DNA from 3 places in the Halomonas sp. LC1 genome. Region 3 is predicted to be linked to each of the others. Evidence: predicted binding sites of a transcription regulator. Region 3 holds the regulator's gene; each other region holds the start of a gene.

Region 1 (3,277 bases), on a different contig from region 3:
GCAGTGCGGCCACCCATAAAAGCCCTGGCGCAATGCTTGCCAACAGCTCTGGATCCGGTGAAATACCAATGGGAAACAGGGTAATCACCAGCGCAAAGAACACCAGCGGATTGAGCACTTCGCCACGACGGCGCAGCATCAGGGTGAGGTCGCGTTTGAGGGTTGCCTTTATGGCCACCAGCAGACCGCCCTGGGGAGCATGGATAGCCACCTCTGGGGTGCTCAGTTGAGCGTGTGAACGTTGCAACGCTGTCTCCTTCTTACCCCAGCTGAATGCGCCTAAGCACAGGTGACTCGGTCAATGCGTGGTGAGTAGTGACCAGAACGCAGCCGCCAGACTGCGCATGCGCCACCAGCTGCGCCTCTAGCGCCGCCACCCCTTGGCGATCAATCGCGGTGAAAGGCTCGTCGAGCACCCACAGCGCCCGCTGGGTCAGGGTCAGGCGTGCCAGCGCCACGCGCCGCTGCTGCCCGGCGGAAAGCTGGCCGGCAGGAACATCTTCAAACCCCGCCAACCCAACGGCAGCCAACGCTGCCTCACGTGCAGGCTCGCTGCCCTTTTCTCCGCTAAGCGCCTGATACCAAGCTAGATTTTCCAGCGGTGACAGGCCTGCTTTCACGCCTGGGGCATGACCTAAATAGAGTAAATTGGCGAGAAAATGTTCACGGGCTTGGCGCATGGGTTCGCCATTCCAGTAAAGCTCGCCACGGTAATCGGTTAATTGCCCGGAGAGTATTTTCAGCAGCGTTGTCTTGCCGCTGCCGTTGGGGCCTTCAATGCGCACGATCTCACCGCTTTGGATATCGAGATCGAGCCCTTCAAACAGCCAACGGTCGTCGCGTTCACAGGCCAATTGTCGGGCTTGCAGGCACAGGCTCAAAAGACACTCCAGGCACGTTGATTTTGGGTCGAACTCTACACGGAAAGGCCCTTTCTCGCCAGTCACGCTCTGCGGTCTTGGGTCGCAGCGTGACCTGTCTCAATTTCCGCGTAAGAAACCCAGGTGTGAGACAGCACTAGCACTGTATGCAAAAACAGGCTTATACTGTAACAACTGTATAAATAGACACAACAGAATAAAACTACAGCTATCGACTCAATCAAACGCCTTGGCAACGGGCGCTGCATGGGAGAACACACTATGACGATTTGCCTATCCCCTCAGGTAACGTCTCACGTACCTTCTTACGTACCCTCTCAGACGCTGTCTCAACCGGTAGCGCCATCGACGCCTACCCCACTAGCGTCTCGCAGCGCCTCATCACATGCGCGCCAAGCGTGCACACCCCCTCGCGTCACACGTCGCAACACCTACGCCCTGCGTATTCGCGGCGATCGCATGCGCGACTGCAACCTCTTCGACGGCGATGTCATCATCATTCATCGCCACCAGCACGACGCTCATCAAGAAACCGTCGTAGCAACGATTAACCAGCGGGAAGTGGCGCTGAAGCAGCTCTCTATCAGCCGTTTAGGCATTCATTTATGGCCCGAAGATGCAGCGATGTCCGAAGTCTTCCTGCATAATTGTGATATCCAGGTGCTGGGCATGGTAATGGGCGTAGCCCACCACGCAACGGAAACCCGGCACCATTAACGTTATCCACCCTGCTGGGAGTACTATTTGCGCTATCGAGTCCCTGATTTAGCCCCTGAGACATGGCACACCGCCGAGATTGACGTTGAAAAGAGTCAGTTCTTGGCCTGGGTGTGCCACGCTCCTACCACCGACGCCTTCGACGCGCTGCTTCAAGCGGCCAAAGCTGCCCACCCGAATGCCAGCCATCACTGCACTGCGTTTATCGCCGGACCTCCTGGAGAGCAAACGCATATTGGCTTTTCCGACGACGGCGAGCCCGGCGGAACCGCAGGCCGTCCGATGTTCCAGGCGTTGCAGGGCAGCCAGATTGGCGAAATTGGTTGCGTGGTGATTCGCTACTTTGGCGGCACCAAGTTAGGTACCGGAGGTTTGGCACGCGCCTATGCGCAGGCGGTCAATGCCGGGCTGGAAACGCTGCCCACCCGGGAAGTCGTCGAGCGGGATAGCTATTTATTAAAGGTCCGCTTCGCCCACGAAGCGCAAGCCCGCGCTTGGTGCGACGAGCAGGCACTGCCCGTGCAACAGGCGGAGTACGATGGCAACGGAGTGAGCTTAACCATTGGCTGGCCACGCGATGTCGAGCTGGATATCAGCGGACTGGAAAACCGCCTTAAAACATCCATTGAGCTACAGCAAATATAAAAAAAACGCGGCTTACACGAGCGCTTGCTCGGTAAGCCGCGTTCTATAGCGGCAGACGTGCTGTCTAACTAGCCGCTTAGCCCAGGTACTTGATCATCACACCGGCAGCCACTGCCGAACCGATGACCCCAGCAACGTTCGGCCCCATGGCGTGCATCAGTAGGAAGTTATGCGGGTTCGCTTCCAGACCCACCTTATTCGCCACACGCGCCGCCATCGGCACGGCAGACACACCCGCCGCGCCAATCAGCGGGTTGATGGGCATTTTGCTGACTAGGTTCATCAGCTTGGCCATCAAGACACCGGCAGCGGTGCCGATACCGAACGCCACGATCCCCAGGCCCAGAATCCCTAAGGTTTCGAACGCCAAAAAGCTCTCCGCCATCAGCTTAGACCCTACCGACAGACCCAGAATGATCGTGACGATATTGATCAGCGCATTTTGCGCGGTATCGGAGAGGCGCTCCACTACCCCACACTCACGCATCAGGTTGCCGAAGCAGAACATGCCCAGCAGCGGTGCCGCGTCCGGCAGAAACAGCGCGACAGCAATCAACAGCATCAGTGGGAAGACCACTTTTTCGAGCTTAGAGACCGGACGCAGCTGCGTCATGGTGATCTTGCGCTCTTTTTCGGTGGTCAGCAGGCGCATGATCGGCGGTTGGATCAACGGCACCAGTGCCATGTAGGCATAGGCCGCGACGGCAATCGCCCCTAGCAACTCAGGCGCCAGCACGCTGGAAACGTAGATCGACGTCGGACCATCCGCCCCGCCGATGATACCAATCGCCGCCGCCTGATTGAGCGAGAAATCCATGATGCCCATGGACGTGAGCAGCACGGCGCCGAACAGCGTAGCGAAAATGCCGAACTGTGCCGCCGCGCCCAGAAACAGCGTGCGCGGGTTGGCCAGCAGCGGGCCGAAATCGGTCATTGCCCCTACGCCCATGAAGATCAGTAGCGGCGCAATGCCCGAGCCAATGGCGACCTTGTAGAAGTTATAGAGCATGCCATCGCTGTAGCCGACGCTCACC
Region 2 (3,277 bases), on a different contig from region 3:
GTCGTCGGTGTAGGCAATGATGGAAGGCGTGGTACGACCGCCTTCGGCGTTTTCAATGACTTTAGCGCTGTCACCATCGAGCACGGCCACACAAGAGTTAGTGGTGCCCAGGTCGATACCAATAATGCGTCCCATAGCAAAAACCTCGAATTCGGTTGAAACAAAACTGATGTTTTACGCCGCTGTTACTTACTTGGCGTCTGCGGGTTTTCCCGCGGGTTGCCCTTTATTTGGGGGCCGCTTGCAGCATTTCAAGGGCTTTTTTTACTGCAATGCGTCAACGCGGCTTAATTCGCTTTTTGGCTGACCACGACCATGGCAGGGCGCACGAGGCGGCCGTTCAGCAGATAGCCTTTCTGCATCACATCCATCACGGTGTTGGGGTCGAGCTCTGGGTTCGGCACCATCGCCATGGCTTCATGCACCTGTGGGTCGAAGGGCTCGCCCTGGGGCTCGATGCTTTCGACGCCAAACTTGCTCAGCACGTCTAGCTGCATCTTGAGGGTCATGGAGACACCTTCACGATGCACGTCGGACGCGTCGTCCTGCATGCTTTCCAAGGCTTTCTCAAGGCTATCCACCACGGGCAGCAGCTCTTTGACGAACTTCTCCAGGGCAAACTTGCGCGCTTTTTCGGCTTCTTGCTCCGCCCGGCGGCGAACGTTTTGAGCCTCGGCAGCGGCGCGCAGCGCTTGGTCTTTGGCTTCCGCTAGGCTCTGCTCCAGCTCTTCTACCTGGGCGGCCAACACGTCGGCTTCGGGGCTGCCGGCGCTGCCTTCCAGCGGCGCATCGTCATCGATCAGCCCTTCCAGTTCGCCTTCCACCAACCGCTCCTCGGCAGATTGGTCGGTGACCTCTGCTTCCTGCTCTTGGCGTGCCAGCTCATCTTCCAACGGGGTTTGCGGTTCTTTTGCCATGCCTTGCTCCTGAAATAAGTAACGGTGCCGGTGGCGGCCACCTGAGTTAAGTAGCGGGTGTTAACCACGTATGCAGCCTATATGGGGGCCATAAAAGCCATCTCAAGAGGGGCATTGAAGTGAGTTATCGACTACTGTATAAAACAACAATTATTGGATAAGTATCCAGCTTCTGTGCCGCACCGCCTCAGGAGGCCTTATGCTTACGCAGCTAGCGATCCAAGACTACGCGATCGTTGATCGTCTCGAACTCGACCTGACCCGGGGCATGACCGCCATTACGGGCGAAACTGGGGCGGGTAAATCCATTCTGTTGGGTGCCCTGGGGCTCTGCCTGGGCGAGCGCGCCGATGCGGGTAGCGTGCGCCACGGCTGCGAGCGAACCGATCTCTCCGCCCGTTTCGATATTCAGCATCTGCCCGCCGCTACCGAATGGCTGGTGGCCCGCGAACTGCCCGCCGACGAGTGCCTGCTGCGCCGCGTGGTCACTGCCAACGGCCGCTCCAAGGCGTGGATCAACGGCCACCCGGCGACCATTGCCGATTTGAAATCCCTTGGCGAACAGTTGATTCAGATTCATGGCCAGCATGCCCACCAAGCCTTGATGCGGGAAGAGACGCACTTGGCGCTACTGGATGATTACGCCGGACTTCGCGAACGCAGCCAGCAGCTCGCCGAGACGTTCCGCGAGTGGCGCAGCGCTCGCCGTCGGCTGAAAAAACTCAGTGAAGAGGGCAGCGAAGTCGAGGCCAAACGCCAACTGCTGCGCTATCAAGTCGAGGAGCTGGATCAGCTAGGCCTTGCCGAAGGCGAGCTGCAAACCTTGGAAGAGGAGCAGCACACCCTGGCCCACGCCGAAGAGACCCTGCGTGAAACCCAGTTTGCCGCCGACTGCTGCGAAAGCGATGAAGGGGGCGCCCTGTCGCTTCTCAACCAAGCCTACGCCCACCTGAGCGCGCTGCCCGGCAGCGATAAAGGCACGCTTGCCAACACGCTCACCATGTTGAGCGATGCACGCATTCAAGTCGAAGAAGCCGCCAGTGAGCTGCACCGACTGGCCAGCACTACCGAACTGGACCCAGAGCGGCTGGCGTGGGTAGAGGAGCGGATGGGCGACGTACACCGCATTGCCCGTAAGCACCACGTCGCTCCCGAAGAGATTTGTGCGCTGCATGCCCAACTCAAACAGGAAGTGGCGCAGCTCGAAGCCAGCGATGACGACCTAGAAGCCCTCAGCAGCCAAGTGGCCGAGTACCGCGAGCGTTACCGCAGCGAGGCCAAGCAGCTCACCGAAGCACGTCAGAAGGCCGCCGTGCGTCTGGGCAAAGAGGTGCAGCAGCAGTTGGCCTTCTTGGCCATGGGCAAAGCACGCTTCGAAGTGGACGTCACCCCGCGCGAAACGCCTTCCCCCGAGGGCTTGGACCATGTGCAATTCCTGATCAGCGCCAACCCGGGCCAACCCGCCCGGCCGCTCACCAAGGTCGCTTCCGGGGGCGAGCTGTCGCGCATCAGCTTGGCCATTCAAGTGGTGGCGGCGTCGCATTCGACGATTCCGAGCCTCGTCTTCGATGAAGTGGACGTGGGTATTTCTGGGGCAACGGCGGAAATCGTCGGCCAGCTGCTGCGAAAGCTGGGGGAAAACGGTCAGGTGATGACCGTGACCCACCTGCCTCAAGTGGCCGCTCAAGCGCACCAGCATCTGCACATCGAAAAGCGCGCCAAGCGAGACACCACGCTCACCCACATGGCGCTGCTGGACGAGCGCGGCCGGATCAGCGAGCTGGCGCGTATGCTGGGCGGCGTGACGCTATCCGACCAAACCCTGGCCCATGCGCGGGAAATGCTCCACGCCAGCCAGCGCCCGCCCCACTAACTCCCAGGGTCTCTAACGCCCAGGTATCTATCTCCCCAGCATCCAAGCCCACGCCACCTGACTCGCGCAGGTGGCACAGCGTACCTAGGCCTCCGTTGAATGCAAAACGCCCCCAGAGCGCCAGTGATACGTTCACTCGCACGTTGGGGGCGTTTTTACACGGCGTTGCGCTTAACGATTCGCTATTTGCGATTCGTTGGGCCGCTATCCTGGCGTGTCACATCAGACCCGCGAGGGCGAACGTACAGCACCAGGGCATGGTCCACTAGCTCGTAGCCGTGCTCTTCGGCGATCTCTTGCTGGCGACGCTCGATGATGTCATCGACGAATTCGATGATTTCACCGCTTTCCAGACACACCATATGGTCGTGGTGGTCCTCTTGGGTCATCTCGAAGACCGCGTGGCCACCGTCGAAGTTGTGACGAATCACAAGGCCCGCCGACTCGAATTGAGTCAATACGCGGTAGACGGTTGCCAGGCCAACAT
Region 3 (3,277 bases):
ATCGATCTCTATCCAACCCCCGCTTGTCGGCGGCAGCTCAGCTAGCTTGGGCGTTACCATGGTGACCCTCTTCAACCACAGCGGGTAACGGTGCATTCATGGCCGCCACTACGACAGGACGCAGCCGTCGCACCAAATCACGCACCGTGACCTGCTCTTGATAATCCTTGGCAGCAATATCGCGCAGTGCATCCAGCCCTGACAGCGTGAATATTACCGTTCCTAACATAAAGTGTAGCCGCCAGAAGCGCTCGGCGTCCGGCAGATCCGGCGTCGCTTTGCGCACTAGCTCCGTAAAACGGGTGAACACATCACCATACTGCTGCTGGATGTAACGCCGCAAATGTCCCTGCGCTTGGCTGTAGGCCAACCCTAGCAGTCGCATGAACACTTTTAAGCTATTGCGCTCGGCTGGAACGGCGAGCACCGTGGTCGCCATGGTTTCCAGCAACACTTCTAGGGGAATCGGCTGGCCCTGGTAGCGCGCCTCTAGTTCATCCAGTGCGGTATGAAAGCGCGCCGAGAACGGATCAAGATAGCGGGCGAACACCGCTTGAATCAGCGCCTTTTTGGACCCAAAGTGGTAATTCACGGCGGCCAAATTGACCCGCGCCTTGCTAGTGATATTGCGCAGCGACGTCTCGGCAAAGCCTCGCTCTGCAAATAGCACCTCTGCCGTATCCAAAATACGCGTTACCGTATCCGACTGGGCCATAACGCCCTCCAAAAAACAGGTGTTTTAAACAACGCTGAATACTATGCCATTCGCTTTGCTGGCTCAATCTCTTATCCAATTCGTGCCTAGTCATTGACGGGTTTCATGTTTGTCTAGCTTTCGTGGTCCTCGCCATGTACTGGACAGAGCAACATACTGTATACTTAACCACATACTGATTAAGCCGACATGTAGCTACTGTCTTTTCACTGTTTTGGAGTTTGGTATGTCGCGTCCACTCACAGCACGTCAGCAGCACGTATTTGATTTCATCGTTAAGACCATGGGTGAGCTGGGTTATCCGCCAACGCGCGCCGAAATCGCCAAAGCGCTTGGCTTCCGCTCTCCCAATGCAGCGGAAGAGCACCTGCGCGCGTTAGAGCGCAAGGGGGCCATTCGCATTATTCGTAATACGTCCCGTGGGATCCGTCTGCCTAATCAAGAGCCGCTGGAACCTGCCGATACGCCAGCCCCTGCCACAGCATCGGTCGCCGCTGACCCTCTCCCCAACGGATTGCCCGTGATTGGTGAAGTGGCCGCTGGCAGCCCGATTCTGGCCGCCGAGCACATTGACCGTTACTGCCCGTTGCCTGCCGAGTACTTCACGCCCAAGGCCGATTATTTATTGCGGGTACGCGGCCTCTCCATGAAAGATGTCGGCATTTTGGAAGGCGACTTACTGGCCGTTCACCGTACCGACCGCGTGCGGGATGGTCAGATCGTGGTAGCACGACTAGAAGACGAAGTCACGGTCAAGCGTTTTAAACGCCAGGGGCATCAAGTGACGTTGATTGCCGAGAACGCCGACTTTGCCCCCATCGAGATCGATCTGCGCACGCAGCAACTGGATATCGAAGGCGTCGGCGTTGGGGTAATTCGTGGAGGCAACGGTCAGGCACTGGGCTGATCCTCACCGACGCTCTGCACACACTCGCCTGCGTTACTGGGAGTCGATATAACGGTGGTCATTGAACGTGGCCACCCAGTTCGGATGGTAGACCAGCAGGATGCTGAGCAGCATCCCCGTAATGAAGGCCTCGGAAGGCATCAGCAGCGGTAAAAAGCGGGCATACTCTTGAGCCAGATACACGGCTTCAGGGTCAGTGCCCGCCATGAGGATGAGCGCCACCGCCGACAGTCCCCCCCCCAATGTCGACAGCGCCGCACCAAAAAAGCCGCAGGCAAACAGAAAGACCATCAAATTATCCGGCAGCCGGCGATCAACCAGCCGCCACACTACGCCTGTCACCATGGCAGGTACGATGCCGGTGACCAGCACGTTTGCCCCCAGCAGGGCCCAGTCGTTTCGTCCAATCGCCACCATGGCAACGTTGATCATCAGGTTGCTGATGAGCGCTAACGGCATTTTGAATACCAGCGTCATCAGCACCGTAAAGACCAAATGCAGCGTCAGCCAATCCACCGCTTGCGCGCGTAGCTGCCAAAACAGCATGACGATCAGGGTTGCGGCCAGCCAGCGGTGCTGAAGCGCCGGATCATCCAGAAGAGGTTGCCAGGGGCGCAGCCAAACGCACCAGCCCATCACACCCAGTGACAACAACCCACTCATCACGAGCGCCCACGGTGCCAATACGCTTTGTGCAAAGGACATAGCGCCCCCAGAATCGATTAACTAAAGACGACCGTCTTATTGCCGTGGATGAGTACGCGATCTTCCAAGTGCCAACGCAAGCCGCGAGCCAGCACCGCTTTCTCCACGTCGCGACCAAACCGAACGAGGTCGGTAGGCGTATGACAGTGGCTGACCCGATGAATGTCTTGCTCGATGATCGGCCCGGCGTCCAGCTCTTCGGTCACGTAGTGGCATGTCGCACCAATCAGCTTCACGCCCCGCTCATAGGCTTGATGGTAGGGCTTGGCACCGGCAAACGACGGCAGGAAGCTGTGGTGGATGTTGATGACTCGACCTGCATAGCGCTCGCACAGCGAGGGCGGCAGTATTTGCATATAGCGGGCCAGCACAACACAGTCTGCACGGGCCGCGTCGATCCGCTCTTGCACCTGATCGAACGCCAGCTGTTTGTTGGCAGGATCGACCGGCACATGATGGTAGGGAATACCGTACCACTCGGTGAGCGAACGCATATCGTCATGGTTGGAAATCACGCCGACGATATCGCAATCCAACTCCCCTGCCTGCCAGCGGTAGAGCAAGTCGACCAAACAGTGAGACTCTCGGGATACCATCAACACCACGCGGCGGCGTTTCTCGGTATCCACCAGCGACCACTGCATATCGAACTCCGCAGCGACGGGTTCGAACGCGGTACGCAGCGCCTCTGCCGACATGCCGAGTGAGTCCGCCAGAATTTCATAACGCATGAAAAAGCGGCCAGTCTCTAAATCCGAGTGCTGGCTTGCCTCGGTAATGGAACCACCCTGCTGAGCAATAAAGCTTGAGACACGCGCCACAATGCCCACTTGGTCTGGGCAGGAAACAACTAACCGGTAATAATGAGACATCACAAACACTCTTAACGTATTTAACGGCACGCTCGCCAAGCACCTGCCGGGCGGCAGGTAAACTCTGTAGCGACCTTA

The links. Region 3 encodes LexA, which represses DNA repair genes until DNA is damaged. Its sites were predicted from a motif close to TACTGTNTANNTANACAGTA; they were not measured.
Region 1: QIT27_RS02565 (LexA family protein) is a predicted target of LexA. The motif match lies at 1,054-1,073, and genes of this name have one in related genera.
Region 2: recN (DNA repair protein RecN) is a predicted target of LexA. The motif match lies at 1,050-1,069, and genes of this name have one in related genera.

The regions. Positions count from the first base shown of each region.
Region 1 is NZ_JASSPG010000001.1:545,959-549,235, forward strand. Features, by position in the region: gene ccmB (heme exporter protein CcmB) at 1-247, opposite strand, end outside; gene ccmA (cytochrome c biogenesis heme-transporting ATPase CcmA) at 261-881, opposite strand; gene QIT27_RS02565 (LexA family protein) at 1,143-1,598, shown strand; gene QIT27_RS02570 (IMPACT family protein) at 1,626-2,243, shown strand; gene QIT27_RS02575 (sodium ion-translocating decarboxylase subunit beta) at 2,320-3,277, opposite strand, start outside.
Region 2 is NZ_JASSPG010000008.1:215,209-218,485, reverse strand. Features, by position in the region: gene dnaK (molecular chaperone DnaK) at 1-135, opposite strand, end outside; gene grpE (nucleotide exchange factor GrpE) at 288-917, opposite strand; gene recN (DNA repair protein RecN) at 1,117-2,790, shown strand; gene fur (ferric iron uptake transcriptional regulator) at 2,973-3,277, opposite strand, start outside.
Region 3 is NZ_JASSPG010000009.1:37,805-41,081, forward strand. Features, by position in the region: gene QIT27_RS14930 (L,D-transpeptidase) at 1-60, opposite strand, end outside; gene QIT27_RS14935 (TetR/AcrR family transcriptional regulator) at 38-715, opposite strand; gene lexA (transcriptional repressor LexA) at 942-1,622, shown strand; gene QIT27_RS14945 (energy-coupling factor ABC transporter permease) at 1,656-2,327, opposite strand; gene purU (formyltetrahydrofolate deformylase) at 2,345-3,199, opposite strand.